3 regions of the Mesobacillus sp. AQ2 genome follow, and region 3 is predicted to be linked to each of the others. Evidence: riboswitches for the same ligand, from Rfam matches in the RefSeq annotation. Region 3 holds a riboswitch; each other region holds the start of a gene.
The links. A riboswitch is a leader RNA that binds a small molecule or an ion and turns the genes downstream of it on or off. The one in region 3 is predicted to bind lysine.
Positions count from the first base shown of each region.

Region 1: it holds a riboswitch for lysine, as region 3 does, so the genes downstream of both, QNH36_RS03950 (amidohydrolase) here and QNH36_RS17885 (aspartate kinase) in region 3, are expected to answer to the same signal.
Region 2: it holds a riboswitch for lysine, as region 3 does, so the genes downstream of both, QNH36_RS20750 (Na+/H+ antiporter NhaC family protein) here and QNH36_RS17885 (aspartate kinase) in region 3, are expected to answer to the same signal.

Region 1 is NZ_CP126080.1:790,395-794,685, forward strand. Features, by position in the region: gene QNH36_RS03945 (nuclease-related domain-containing protein) at 81-1,010, opposite strand; lysine riboswitch at 1,096-1,273, shown strand; gene QNH36_RS03950 (amidohydrolase) at 1,425-3,026, shown strand; gene QNH36_RS03955 (methyl-accepting chemotaxis protein) at 3,186-4,291, shown strand, end outside.
Region 2 is NZ_CP126080.1:4,112,130-4,116,420, forward strand. Features, by position in the region: gene QNH36_RS20745 (sodium-dependent transporter) at 1-314, opposite strand, end outside; gene QNH36_RS20750 (Na+/H+ antiporter NhaC family protein) at 565-2,151, opposite strand; lysine riboswitch at 2,289-2,472, opposite strand; gene yunB (sporulation protein YunB) at 2,539-3,297, opposite strand; gene QNH36_RS20760 (HD-GYP domain-containing protein) at 3,407-4,291, opposite strand, start outside.
Region 3 is NZ_CP126080.1:3,537,093-3,541,383, reverse strand. Features, by position in the region: gene uvrC (excinuclease ABC subunit UvrC) at 1-1,464, shown strand, start outside; lysine riboswitch at 1,534-1,711, shown strand; gene QNH36_RS17885 (aspartate kinase) at 1,871-3,103, shown strand; gene QNH36_RS17880 (YslB family protein) at 3,350-3,802, opposite strand; gene QNH36_RS17875 (succinate dehydrogenase cytochrome b558 subunit) at 4,258-4,291, shown strand, end outside.

The sequences.
Region 1 (4,291 bases), 2.1 Mb from region 3:
GAAAGAAAAAGGGAAACGGGTCAAATAAATTGCCAAGAGGAGATAAAACTTCCCCTTGGCTAAAGTCCGTGTAGAAATTATTACTCGTAATAAGTAGATTTGCATTCGCCGTTGGCTGATAGATTGTTTTTTAAAACTCTTCTAATAGATTTCCTTGGTAGGTCTCCGTTGCTCCAATCATATATGATGGTTGTGGTTACTCTTCGATCGGGAAACAGTATTTGAAAACTTTTTAACGTTTGTAAAACAAGGGATTCAATAGAGTCACGTGCCCCACAGTGACTGCATACAAATCTTTTTTGTCCCAATGAATCCAAAAACCCCCCACACCCCTCACAAACAACCCCTTTCCTCAACCCATCAAATTCGTACCCTGGCACTCTGGTAAACGGTGATTTCTTAATATGCAAGGACAAGAGGGCCTCGGCGAGTTTGGTATGTTTGTTTGTTAGTTTTGAGGAGGTTCTGTTCATCCTATCCATAAACCGATTCAGTTGGGTTGGCAAAATAATGGGTGATTTCAGTGGTGCTTGCAGAAGGGTGAATTCCGGGTTGATGAACACGAGGTGTGGTTCGAGAGGGATGTAGAATCCTAGATTCTTCAGCAGTTGTTTTAGCAGGGATTCGGCACGGCTTAGCTGGTGGAGGGGGTTTTTGGTTTCAGCACCGGCGGCGGTTTTAAATTTGTCTCCATCTAAATAGTAGTCTCCTTCTAAATTTTTCACTTCGAAAAGGTGGAGCCGATCCTGGGTAATCACGAGGGAATCGATTTGAAAGAGGGTGCCATTCACTTCCAGTAAAAGGTCGTTGATAATCAGACTCTCCACTCGGCAGTTCGTGAACCACTGGTCAAATTGCACTTCGCCTTCATAGCCTTTTTCCAGCGTGTACAGGTTCGATGCCGCTTTCTCCTCCAGCTCCATCCGGGGCTTCAACGCTTGTAAAATCTCTAATTCTTCTGGTTTGGTCCGTTCTTTAACTATCATTTTCCACTTCCTTTCTTCCTTCATTTTAAAAGAATCCAAAATAAAAATCAGTGAACTTTCTGGGGCATTTATGATACTATTAAGCTAATTTCATATGATCTTATCAGATCGGTGAGGTAGAGGAGCGAACAACAAGAGTAGGCCATCGGAGTATGACATCAATGATGGTGGCTGGAAGGGTTGTTTGCCGAAGCGTGGCCAGGGTCAGACTGGTTACTGCTGGGATGCTTTCTGAAAAAGGAGCAGACTGTCATGCTTGAATTGGCGCATGGAGAACTACTGATCGAAATGGGAGATAACGTGTATTGTAAAAGCAATGACCGGTTATTTCTGTCGTTGCTTTTTATAGACAAGAGCTTTTCCTCCATTCCTTCTATTAAACTCCACTCCCGGGCATGTGCCTCTCCTGGCTTTCATTTTACCAAAAAGGAGAGAATCATCTTGAGAACCATCTACAAAAATGGCACCATCTATACATTCAATTCACTTAACCCAATTGTTCAGGCTGTGGTCATTGAAAATGGCCGGTTCATCGATATGGGAACTTCTGCGGATATGGTGCTGCATTGGGGCAGCCAGGCACAAATTATCGACCTCGAAGGGAAAACAGCCACCCCTGGCCTGATCGACAGCCATCTTCACCTATCGATCATGGCAGATAGTTTTATCAACCTAGATTTTGTCGGAATCACAACCAAGCAGGGGATGCTAAAAAAAATACAGGAAAAAGCAAACCAGCTTAAGCCTGGCGAATGGATTGTCGGCTCAAGCTGGGACGAGAACCTTTTTACCGACGGAGGGATTCCGAAAATTACAGAGCTGGATTATGTCGCGCCGGCAAACCCGCTATTTTTAACAAGGACGTGCCTGCATGCGACGTTAGTCAACAGCAGGGCGCTCGAGGTGATCGGCTATCATCCGGATATAAGTGTTCCAGAGGGCGGCACAATCGTACTGGATGAAATCACCAAGCAGCCGACGGGCTTGTTCCTGGAATCAGCGGCGAATCTAGTCAGACAGTACATTCCGGAACGTTCCTACGATGACTGGAAAAAAGCGATGCGCCAGACGATGCAGTTTGCGATCAGCAAGGGGCTGACAAGCGTGCATACGAATGATCCGCTGTATCTCGGCGGATTGGAGCAGACATGGAATCTTTTCAATGAGCTGTTAAATGGAGAGCAGCTTGGTTTGCGCAGCAATCTCCTGATCAACCATGAATTTTTACCGGACTTAAAAGAAGCGGGAATGTACACTGGATACGGCAATGATACACTGCAAATCGGCGCTGTGAAAATTTTTGCCGATGGAGCGTTTGGTAGGAGAACGGCGCTCCTGACAGAACCATATAGCGATGCGCCGGGACACTACGGCGATGCGATGTATGACCAGGAACAGCTATATGAAATCGTAAAAGGGGCGCGTGATCTGGACATGCCGATTGCAGTCCATACGATTGGTGACCAGGCACTGGAAAATGTCCTTGATGTGCTGGACAAGTTCCCGGCTGCAGCCTATCGCGACCGCTTGATCCACGCACAGGTTCTGAGGGAGGAATTAATTCCACGTCTCAAGGCACCTAGCAGGATTGCCGACATCCAGCCGCGTTTCCTTGCGAGTGACTTCCCATGGGTACAGGAACGACTTGGCGAAAAACGGATCAAGCTCTCCTACGCCTGGAAAACCTTGATGGATGCTGGCGTGATTTGCGCTGGAGGTTCAGATGCTCCAGTAGAACCGGTCGACCCGATTCTCGGAATCCATGCGGCAGTGACACGCAAAAAGCCGGGTGAAAACCACGAGGGTTATGTACCTGAGCAAAAATTATCAATGTTCGATGCATTCCGCCTGTTCACCGAACTCGGAGCCTATCCAACAAATGAAGAGACGGTAAAAGGCACAATCGCCCGAGGGAAATTTGCGGATATGACTGTGTATTCATCCAACCCATTTGAAATGGCCGATCCAGACGAATTATTATCCATGAACATCGATATGACAATCATCGGCGGGGAAATCAAATATCGCAGTCTCTCATAAGCATAAACATAGGAACGGTTCTTCTACTTCCATCGAAAGTAGGAGTGCCGTTCTTTTTAGTTTTATGGCTAAAGTCCTAAAATTTTCTGAAATCGAACCGAAATAATTAATATGAAGAGAAACGGTAATTGACTATATTGCTGGACGGGAGAGCGGAAAATGAAATTCAGGAAGAGTTTTGCGAGAAAACCACAGATGAAGTTTGGTGTTCGGGCCAAGTTATTGGCGGGCTTTTTTTCGGTTTTGGCTTTGTTGGCAGTCGTGGCAATCATCACGAATTTCGAATTTAACAAGATGAATAGTCAGTATTCTACGTCGATTGAAGACCGGATGGGGAAGCTGAATTTGATTGTCGAAATGAAGGATGCCGTCATGCGGGAGCAGCTTGCGCTTCAAAAATACATGGCAAATAGTGATGGTGAGAGCCTGATCGAATTTGAAGGAGCGGTAGAGGATTTTGCTAAGAGCTCAAAGAAGTACTTGAGCTCAGCAAAATCCGCTGAAGAGAAGAAAGTGGGAGAGAATCTGGTCGCGGCTGAGGCGCAATATTATGATGTCGCTTCAGAAGCCTTTACTCTCATCCGGGATGAACAAACGGTAAAGGTAAGGCTTTTAATGCAGGAAAAAGGAAATAAGCTTATCTTTAGCTTGAATTCAGCAGCCGAAGATGCGATTAAGTACCAGCAAGCTGCCCTGAATACAACGAGTGAAACCCTTTCCGGAAATGTCCAGAAGGTAGCCTTGCTCATCATCGCGCTCTCTGTGGCGGCATTTGTCATTGGGACTGTGATTGCTACATATATTAGCAGAATGATTTCAAAACCTGTCCAGCTTGTCTCTCAGGCAGCAAAGCAATTAGCTGACGGAAATCTGGCCATTGAAAAAATCAATGTGAAGAATACAGATGAAATCGGGCAATTAGCAACTGATTTCAATGAGATGGCAACAAATTTAAGGAATATCATTTTTCAGGTGAGCAGCACTTCCGAGCAGGTTGCGGCATCAGCTGAGGAGATGATGGCTAGTGCGGACCAGACGAATTCTGCCACGAACCAGGTGGCGACAGCCATCCAGGAAGTCGCCGGCGGTGCAGAGCTACAAAGCAAGAATACAGAGGAAAGCGCGAAGGCAGTAGGAGAGATGTCTAGTGCCATCCAGCGTGTCGCGGTTACGACTTCCACAGTTGCAGAGTCTGCGGTTGATACGACGAAACAGGCAACACTTGGCCATGATTCTCTGGAAAAAGTCATTGAAAAGATGAAAAC
Region 2 (4,291 bases), 580 kb from region 3:
ATAATGACTGCGTAATACGTCGAAATGACAAAAGAAATAGCAAGCTGCCACCAGCCAAGCCATTCTGCGCCTTTTCGCATCTTGAAATAACTTAATGGTGCAGATCCGCGGTACTTATGACCGATGGTGAATTCCAAAATCAAAATTGGGATACCTGCTGTTAATAAAGCAAATAAGTATGGGAAGAAGAATGCTCCCCCGCCATTCTCATAAGCTACACCCGGGAAGCGCCAAATATTTCCCAACCCGACTGCCGAACCTACCGCAGCAAGAATGAATCCTGCCCTCGTGCCCCACTGTGGACGATTTTCCATTTATAAATCCCCCTTGCCTTCTAATCACCTGGAAAATATTGATGAATTAGAAAGTTTTATATTTTCAGATTATTTGGTCTAGAAATAGTATAGCTAGTTTTTAATGGCTTGTCAAAATATTATTTGCGTCATAATAAATTTTTTTCGATAAAATTTTCCCAACTATACTAAAACTCCTATTAATTAGGATTCTATTCCCGCTATTTTAAAAATATGAAAAAAAGCTGTCTGATACCAGACAGCTTTTTCATTATTCTGCTAGATTTTCTTTCAGTACTTCTTCCTGGTTTGTTTTGCTTCCGAAGATGAACGCAAAAGCAACCAGCAGGATGGCCACTACTGCAAGTGCTGCGAGCGTGCTGCCTGTAAAACCGAGGACCAGGAATCCGACAGCAGAAATTGCTGCTGAAATCAGCGCGTATGGCAGCTGTGTCATGACATGGTCCATATGATGTGAACCAGCACCTGTTGATGATAGGATCGTTGTATCGGAAATTGGCGAGCAGTGGTCTCCAAAAACTGCACCAGCCAGGACAGCTGCTAAAGCAGGCAAAAGAATTGTAATATCAGCAGCCGCTGCGATATCTCCTGCAATCGGAAGCAGTATTCCGAATGATCCCCATGATGTTCCTGTTGAGAACGCCATGATTCCGGCTACGAGGAACAACAGGAATGGCAGGAAGGCAATATTGATGTTTGAGCTTTCAACGATGCCTGCCAGATATTTACCTGTTTCAAGCCGGCCAATCAGGTCAACGATGACCCAGGCAAAAACGAGAATATAGATAGCCGGAAGCATTGATTTAATGCCCTCAGCTAGTCCTTTTCCAAAGACATTGGCATTGACGCCTTTTAATACAGCCGCCTGTCTGACAAAAAGAATCAACGCTACAGCAAGTCCCAACAATCCGCCAGTTACAAGAGATTTGGTGACATCTGTATTTTCAAAAATACCGAAAATGGTTACTTTTCCTTCAACAGCACTTGCGCCTGTCCAGAGCATCATGCCTACTGTTCCTACGACAAGGGCTACAATCGGCCATACAAGGTCTCCAACAGTACCTTTCGTACTCGTTGGCAGATCATCCTTCAGTTCCCCTGGTACCGGCTTGTCCTGAGGAACAACAATTCCTTCCGTAATCGCAAGTTCCTCATGCTTTTTCATTGGGCCGATTTCAACATTCCTAAGAGCAACAATGAACACCATTGCCAATGCTGCAAGAGCATAGAAGTTCATCGGCACGATCTGCATGAACCCTGAGAACGCACTGTATTCATTCACGCCGTGTGCAGCAAGGATTGTACCAATCAATGCAATGATATAAGCACCCCAGCTGGAAATCGGAGAGATGACACACATTGGTGCTGAAGTTGAATCGATTATATAGGCCAGTTTTGCGCGCGAAACCTTCTGGCGGTCCGTGATTGGACGAGTGATCTGCCCTACAGCCAGTGCATTGAAATAATCATCAATAAAAATAATAATGCCAAGGAAAGCACCGACTAATTGAGCTCCAGCTCTTGTTTTGACACGCTTCATTGCCCATTCGCCGAACGCTCGGCTTCCTCCTGAAATAGAAATGAAGGCTGTAATTGTACCCAAAAGCAGCAAAAATAAAATGATGTATAAGCTATACGTGTTCAGTTCGCCATCAGCGATGACTATCCCCTTGGCTGCATCCCACATAATAGCGAATGTTTCAATGATATTAAAGTCAGCAAGCAAAAACGCTGCTGCGACGATGCCTGTCCCCAAAGACAATAGCACCCGCCTTGTGATCACTACCATCAAAATAGCCAATAATGGCGGCAGCAATGAAAAAATTGTGTTCTCCATTCTTTCTCCTCCTTGTTTTTGACAGGGGGGAAACTGTTCCATGAAAAGAGTTGTAGCCACTTTCTAAAAAATATAAAAAAGGGCAACGATAGAGAACATTCTATCGCTGCCCTTAATAAGCAACTAGTTTCTCCATCACGATCTGTAGCTCCCCATTATGGATATACCTCCATAATGACAGTGATACTCCTGTTCAAAGTATCCCCAGCAATAAAAAATGCGACTCATTTTTTATTACTTCGGCAAAATTCCCTTTCTGCTGTGATCAACGTTGTCATCCTCACACAGCTTACTCTTGAATCCTGCGCCTCTACCCCATCGGAATGATGTGGTTTATTATTCAATTGATTTTATAATATAACAATATCACTAACTTGACAACTGTTATTATTCGCCAGGAAGCTGGATGGCTGGGGATGTATCTCCTCCGCCATTGTAGAACTGTGGTACTTTTCCAGGATAATAGAAGCTGCCAATCGGAATATTTTCCTGAACGGTTGCGATTTCTGTCGCAAAAGGAATAATGATTTGCACATTCACTTTTACCCTGACCGATACATTTATAAGGGTATTATTGATCCCATGCTCTTCAGTATCCCAGACGACATCCGCCGTCACATCGCCGATTGCATTGAACTTCACCGGAACCCTTGGCCCCATATTACCGAGCAGCGCATTGTTGGTCGCCTGACCCAAAGGAACATAATAAATGATTCCTTCTTCCCTGTCTTTTTCATCGGTTACGAGCTCGACATCGGATAACATTTCTAGAGAGGTAAGATTCCCTCTTTCTGCTTCTTTCAGGTTCATTTGTACAATATTGGTTGTTTCCGCTTTTACCCGGTTGATGATTTCTGTGTTGAATTTCACCACAGTGGTTGTACCTCCATCCACCGGTACAAATTCAATTACTTTATCAATATCCATCCCGCTGGCTATTTTTTTGTTGATTGCCTTGTTGATAACCAGAGTCGCAATTTTTCTTGTCTGGGATTCAGCATATTTCATCAAAGTCGGTTCAAGTCCTTTATCGATGATCCAAAGTCCTGCGGCAGTGGAAAAGGAAAAAAATACGAATGTCAGCAGGAATACATACCTGAAAGGCAAGGGCCCTTTCCGAGGCAGCCGCCGGCCGAATTTTGCCAAAACAAATCCCCCCTCTAAAGCTATATGTATGCTTCAAAGGGGGGAACTAGCCTAAAAACTATAATTACTTTGTCTCATAGTAAAAGGAATTTCACTTAGCGGAACGAAATTAATAATTCGTTGCATACTCGTATTGTATGATCGTATCACAGCTGACAATCATCTGTGATAGATTGGATTTTAGATCCAGGTTGTATGGTTCCACTCTTTGGCCGCTTTCCTCCAGAATACGGACAACAGGCCGCTCGCTCAAACCAGGATTTTGTTGTGCTACGACTCCCTTCCGGCCATCACTCAGGGTGACAGTCAGGCCGATTGGATAGATGGCCACAGCTCTGCGGAACGCGTCTACGATCTTTGGGTCAAACAGGCTGCCTGCACCGGAATAAAGGATTTCCAGGCCTTCATGCGGCAGCATTGCCGGCCGGTATACCCGATTGGATGTGACAGCATCAAATACATCCGCCACTCCGAGGATTTTTCCGAATAAGTGGATTTCAGCCTCCTTTAAACCTCGCGGATACCCCGCTCCATTCAACCGTTCATGATGCTGATACGCACAATGGGCAACAATCAGCGGGACAGTCGGAATATTCCTGAGCATCTGGAAGCCGTCCTCAGCATGGGCCTTGATGATTTGGAATTCTTCCGCAGTCAGTTTGCCTGGCTTTGATAAAATTTCTTCGGGGACCTTCATTTTCCCTACATCATGCAAAATCGCCCCGAGCCCCAGCTGTTCAAGTTCCTTCGGAGAGAGCTTCATTTCTATTCCAATCGCAAGCGAGTAAAGTGTGACGTTCAAGCTATGCGAAAAAATATAATGGTCATGCAGGAATACATCCGAAAGCAGGTTCAATAGATCTTTGCTGCTCTTTAATTCATCAAGTAAAGCAACAATCAGCTTCTTGAATTTCCTCGCCGATTTTTCCAGCACGAAGGTTTGTGAGATCTTGGAATCCAGCTGAACTTGTTTAAAAGTTTCCCCGATTGTCAT
Region 3 (4,291 bases):
CTGACGGCAGAACGGCACCCAAAGCTGATCATCACCCGTAAGGTCAAAAAAGACAGCGGCAAATATTTTGGGCCGTATCCGAACGTCCAGGCAGCGAATGAGACGAAGAAGCTGCTCGACAGAATTTATCCGCTCAGGAAATGCTCGACGCTGCCGGACCGCGTCTGCCTCTATTACCATATGGGACAGTGCCTAGCACCCTGTATTAAGGACGTCGGCAAGGAAGAGTATAAGCAGATTACCGATGAAATCACAAAATTCCTGAATGGCGGTTATAAGGACATCAAGGTTGATTTGACGGCAAAAATGGCTGCCGCTGCCGAGGAACTGGATTTTGAGAGGGCAAAGGAATTCCGCGACAAGATTGCCCACATCGAGGCAACGATGGAAAAGCAGAAGATGACCACGACAGACTTTACCGACCGGGACGTGTTTGGCTATGCTGTCGATAAAGGCTGGATGTGTGTCCAGGTATTTTTTATCCGCCAGGGGAAATTGATTGAAAGGGAAGTTTCGATGTTCCCGATCCATAATGAACCTGAGGAAGATATTCTCACATATCTTGGCCAATTTTATTCGAAAAATGAGCATTTCAAGCCAAAAGAGATATTGGTGCCCGAAAGCGTCGATCTCGAAATGGCAGAGGGATTGCTTGGTGTAAAAGTACTTAAGCCTCAGCGCGGCAAGAAGAAAGAGCTTGTCCACTTGGCTTCAAAAAATGCCCGGATCGCCCTTCAGGAAAAGTTCTCCCTGATCGAGCGCGATGAGGAAAGGACCATCAACGCAGTTGAGAACCTTGGAAAACAAATGGGGATCTATACACCGCATCGGATCGAATCATTTGATAACTCCAATATCCAGGGAACTGACCCGGTTTCAGCGATGATCGTATTCATTGATGGGAAACCGGAGAAAAGGGAGTACCGGAAATATAAAATCAAATCAGTGAAGGGGCCAGATGACTACGAGTCGATGAGGGAAGTCGTCCGCCGCCGGTATACCCGGGTGTTGAGAGAGGGTTTGCCGCTGCCGGATTTGATCATCATCGATGGCGGAAAAGGGCATATCGAGTCCGCCCGGGATGTCCTGGAGAATGAATTAGGTCTTGATATTCCGATTGCCGGCCTGGCCAAGGATGATAAGCACAGGACTTCCCAGCTGCTATATGGCAATCCATTGCAGGTGATTGAATTGCCGCGGAACAGCCAGGAGTTTTACCTGCTGCAAAGGATCCAGGATGAGGTGCACCGCTTTGCCATCACCTTCCACCGGCAGCTGAGAGGAAAAAGCGCTTTCCAATCGATCCTCGATGATATCGGAGGCATTGGCGAAAAGCGGAAGAAAGCGCTGCTGAAACATTTCGGTTCAGTCAAAAAAATGCGAGAAGCCTCTGTTGAGGAATTGAGTGCAGCCGGGCTGCCGGCGAATGTTGCTCAGGAACTATATCAGAAATTACAGGATTAATGTAGCAATCTATTTTTTTGTATGCTATAATGATGGAAATTTCATATTGCTATCACTTTAGAGTATTAAAGTGAAGATAGAGGTGCAAGCTTCAAGAGTAAAAGGCCGGAGAATTATAGGATTCTGGGAAGGGCTTTGAAAGGGGATGCTTGCCGAAGTGGGGAGATGCCTATCCATTTTCTCGCTGGTCCTTCGTTGAATAAACGCTGGATTGTCAAGATTGCCATCTTGGAGTGCTATCTCATGTTGCAGCGTATATACACGTTTATTAAGCAATGGGAGCCACTTCCATTGCTTTTTCTGTTTTTACGGCTCTTTTTTTAAAAGGCTCGGGGAAAATACATATGCAGATAAGCCATGAAGCTCTTACAGAGGCAAAATACTGAAAAAGAGGCAGGGGAAACAAATGGGATTGATTGTACAGAAATTCGGCGGAACATCGGTTGGCAGTGTTGAAAAGATCAGGAATGCTGCCTCAAGGACAGCAGAAGAATTGAGGAACGGCAATAATGTTGTTGTAGTCGTATCAGCAATGGGCAAGACGACCGACCACCTAGTCGATATGGCGAACGATATTTCAAGGGCGCCATCCAAAAGGGAAATGGATATGCTTTTGACGACGGGAGAGCAAATCACCATCGCGCTTTACTCAATGGCTCTTGCACAGAGCGGAATAGAGGCCGTTTCTTTTACTGGCTGGCAGGCTGGAATCAAGACCGAAGGCATCCATGGAAACGCCCGGATCATCGATATTGATACAGAAAGGATTTCCAAAGAGCTGGAGTCAGGAAAGGTGGTCATTGTCGCCGGATTCCAGGGTGTAACAGAGGACGGGGAAATCACCACACTTGGAAGGGGCGGATCAGATACAACAGCCGTCGCGCTTGCAGCCGCATTAAAGGCTGACAAATGCGATATTTATACAGATGTAACGGGCGTGTTCACGACCGATCCAAGATTTGTGAAAAGCGCAAGGAAGTTACTGAGCGTCTCATATGACGAGATGCTTGAGCTGGCGAACCTGGGAGCAGGTGTGCTCCACCCGCGTGCGGTCGAATTCGCCAAGAATTACGGACTGCCGCTTGAAGTAAGATCCAGTATGGAAAAAGAAAGAGGCACAATGATCGAGGAGGAGAATGAAATGGAACAAAATCTAGTTGTACGTGGAGTAGCATTTGAAGACCAGATTACGAGAGTATCAGTACTGGGAGTAAGCACTTCTTTAAAAGGGCTTTCTACGATCTTCACAACACTTGCCCAAAATCATATCAATGTGGATATCATCGTCCAGAGCCGCACAGAAGCAGGCACGGCCAATATTTCATTCTCCATCAAGAGCAATGATCTGCCAGAAACACTGGACGTTCTGGAACGGAATAAAGAATCATTGAATTATCAATCCGTCGAATCAGAAACAGGCCTGGCAAAGGTATCGATCGTCGGATCAGGCATGGTATCAAATCCCGGAGTTGCCGCGAAAATGTTCGAAGTCCTCGAAGGAAACGGCATCCAGGTCAAAATGGTAAGCACATCCGAAATCAAAGTTTCCACAGTCGTAAACGAAAAACAAATGGTCCATGCCGTCGAATCACTCCATGAGGCATTCGAGCTTTATTCAGGAGCAGTTAAGACGAACTAATAAATCATGCTTAAAGCTTTCCTGGGTGCCCTCCAGGAAAGCTTTTATATATGCTGCTGTGTGATCGTAAAAGTGTCCCTCAAGAGTTTATAGGCACATTAGAGACGATTATGTGCGGATAAAAGGGCAGAATGAGAGTTTATCGTTACATTTAAGCGGATTATGTGCGGATAAAGGGCAGAAGAGAGTTTATCGTCACATTAAAGCGGAAGGGCACAGTAACGGTTTCACTGTGCCCTCTTATATTTACTCAATAATATCAGTCTTATCCCACTTGATTGTAAACTGGACTTTTGATGCTTTCTTATTGGGGTGCTCGAATGCTTCTGCTGTAAATTTTTTCTGGTGTTCCATTTGCTGGGCGATGAAACCGGCTTCCAGCTGGAATTTGGTATTTGGGTTTTTTTTCAGTCGGGAGGAAATCAGTTCACTGCTGAGTTCCAGCAGTATTTCTCTTCTGGATTCTTCTTTGATGGTGAGACGGCCCCAGCCGGCGTCCTGGAAAAACTGGATGGTCTCCTCCAAGTTGGACAAAAGATGTTTGCGGGCGAGGCGTTTACCGGCCCAGTAAAGGATTTCTGGAGTATCTTTGCCAAGCAGTTCGTTCAATAATTCTTCCCTGATCAATTCATATCCGAAAGCGCTGACAGCGAGTGGCTCGCTTTCGGTTTTTGGCTCTGAAGTTGTTATTTCGCTCATGTTCTCCCCTCTTTCTATGAATCTATTATAAACAATTTGCCAAAAAAACACTGGCGTTGATAAAAATAAATAACTGTTAATTTTTGTTTCCATAAAGAATTTTATAAATTTTTTCCATGTTTATACCATACCCGTAACTTGGAATTTCAAAAATTAATTTTGTGTCATTCGGCTGCAAAGGGCAATAGTATTATTTTAATATACTCTTTCTGAGGTGGGAATAAATAAAAAGTGGGATTTTTACGATATCAATATATTTTAAAAATTTTATTTATATAAGCATTTTTATGTATACGTTTTCTTGACGCTCCAATATGATGGGAGTAAAATGAACATGTCACATAATTGTAAGAAATGCTTATATTTTTGATGTGAGGCTGTTTCAATCTCTTAGGTTAATAGGGATGGGGAGAGAAGTCTTAACATCACGGCCAAATTTCAAGGGGGGTATACATATGGCAGGTAGACAAGAGTTTTATTGGCGGAGGC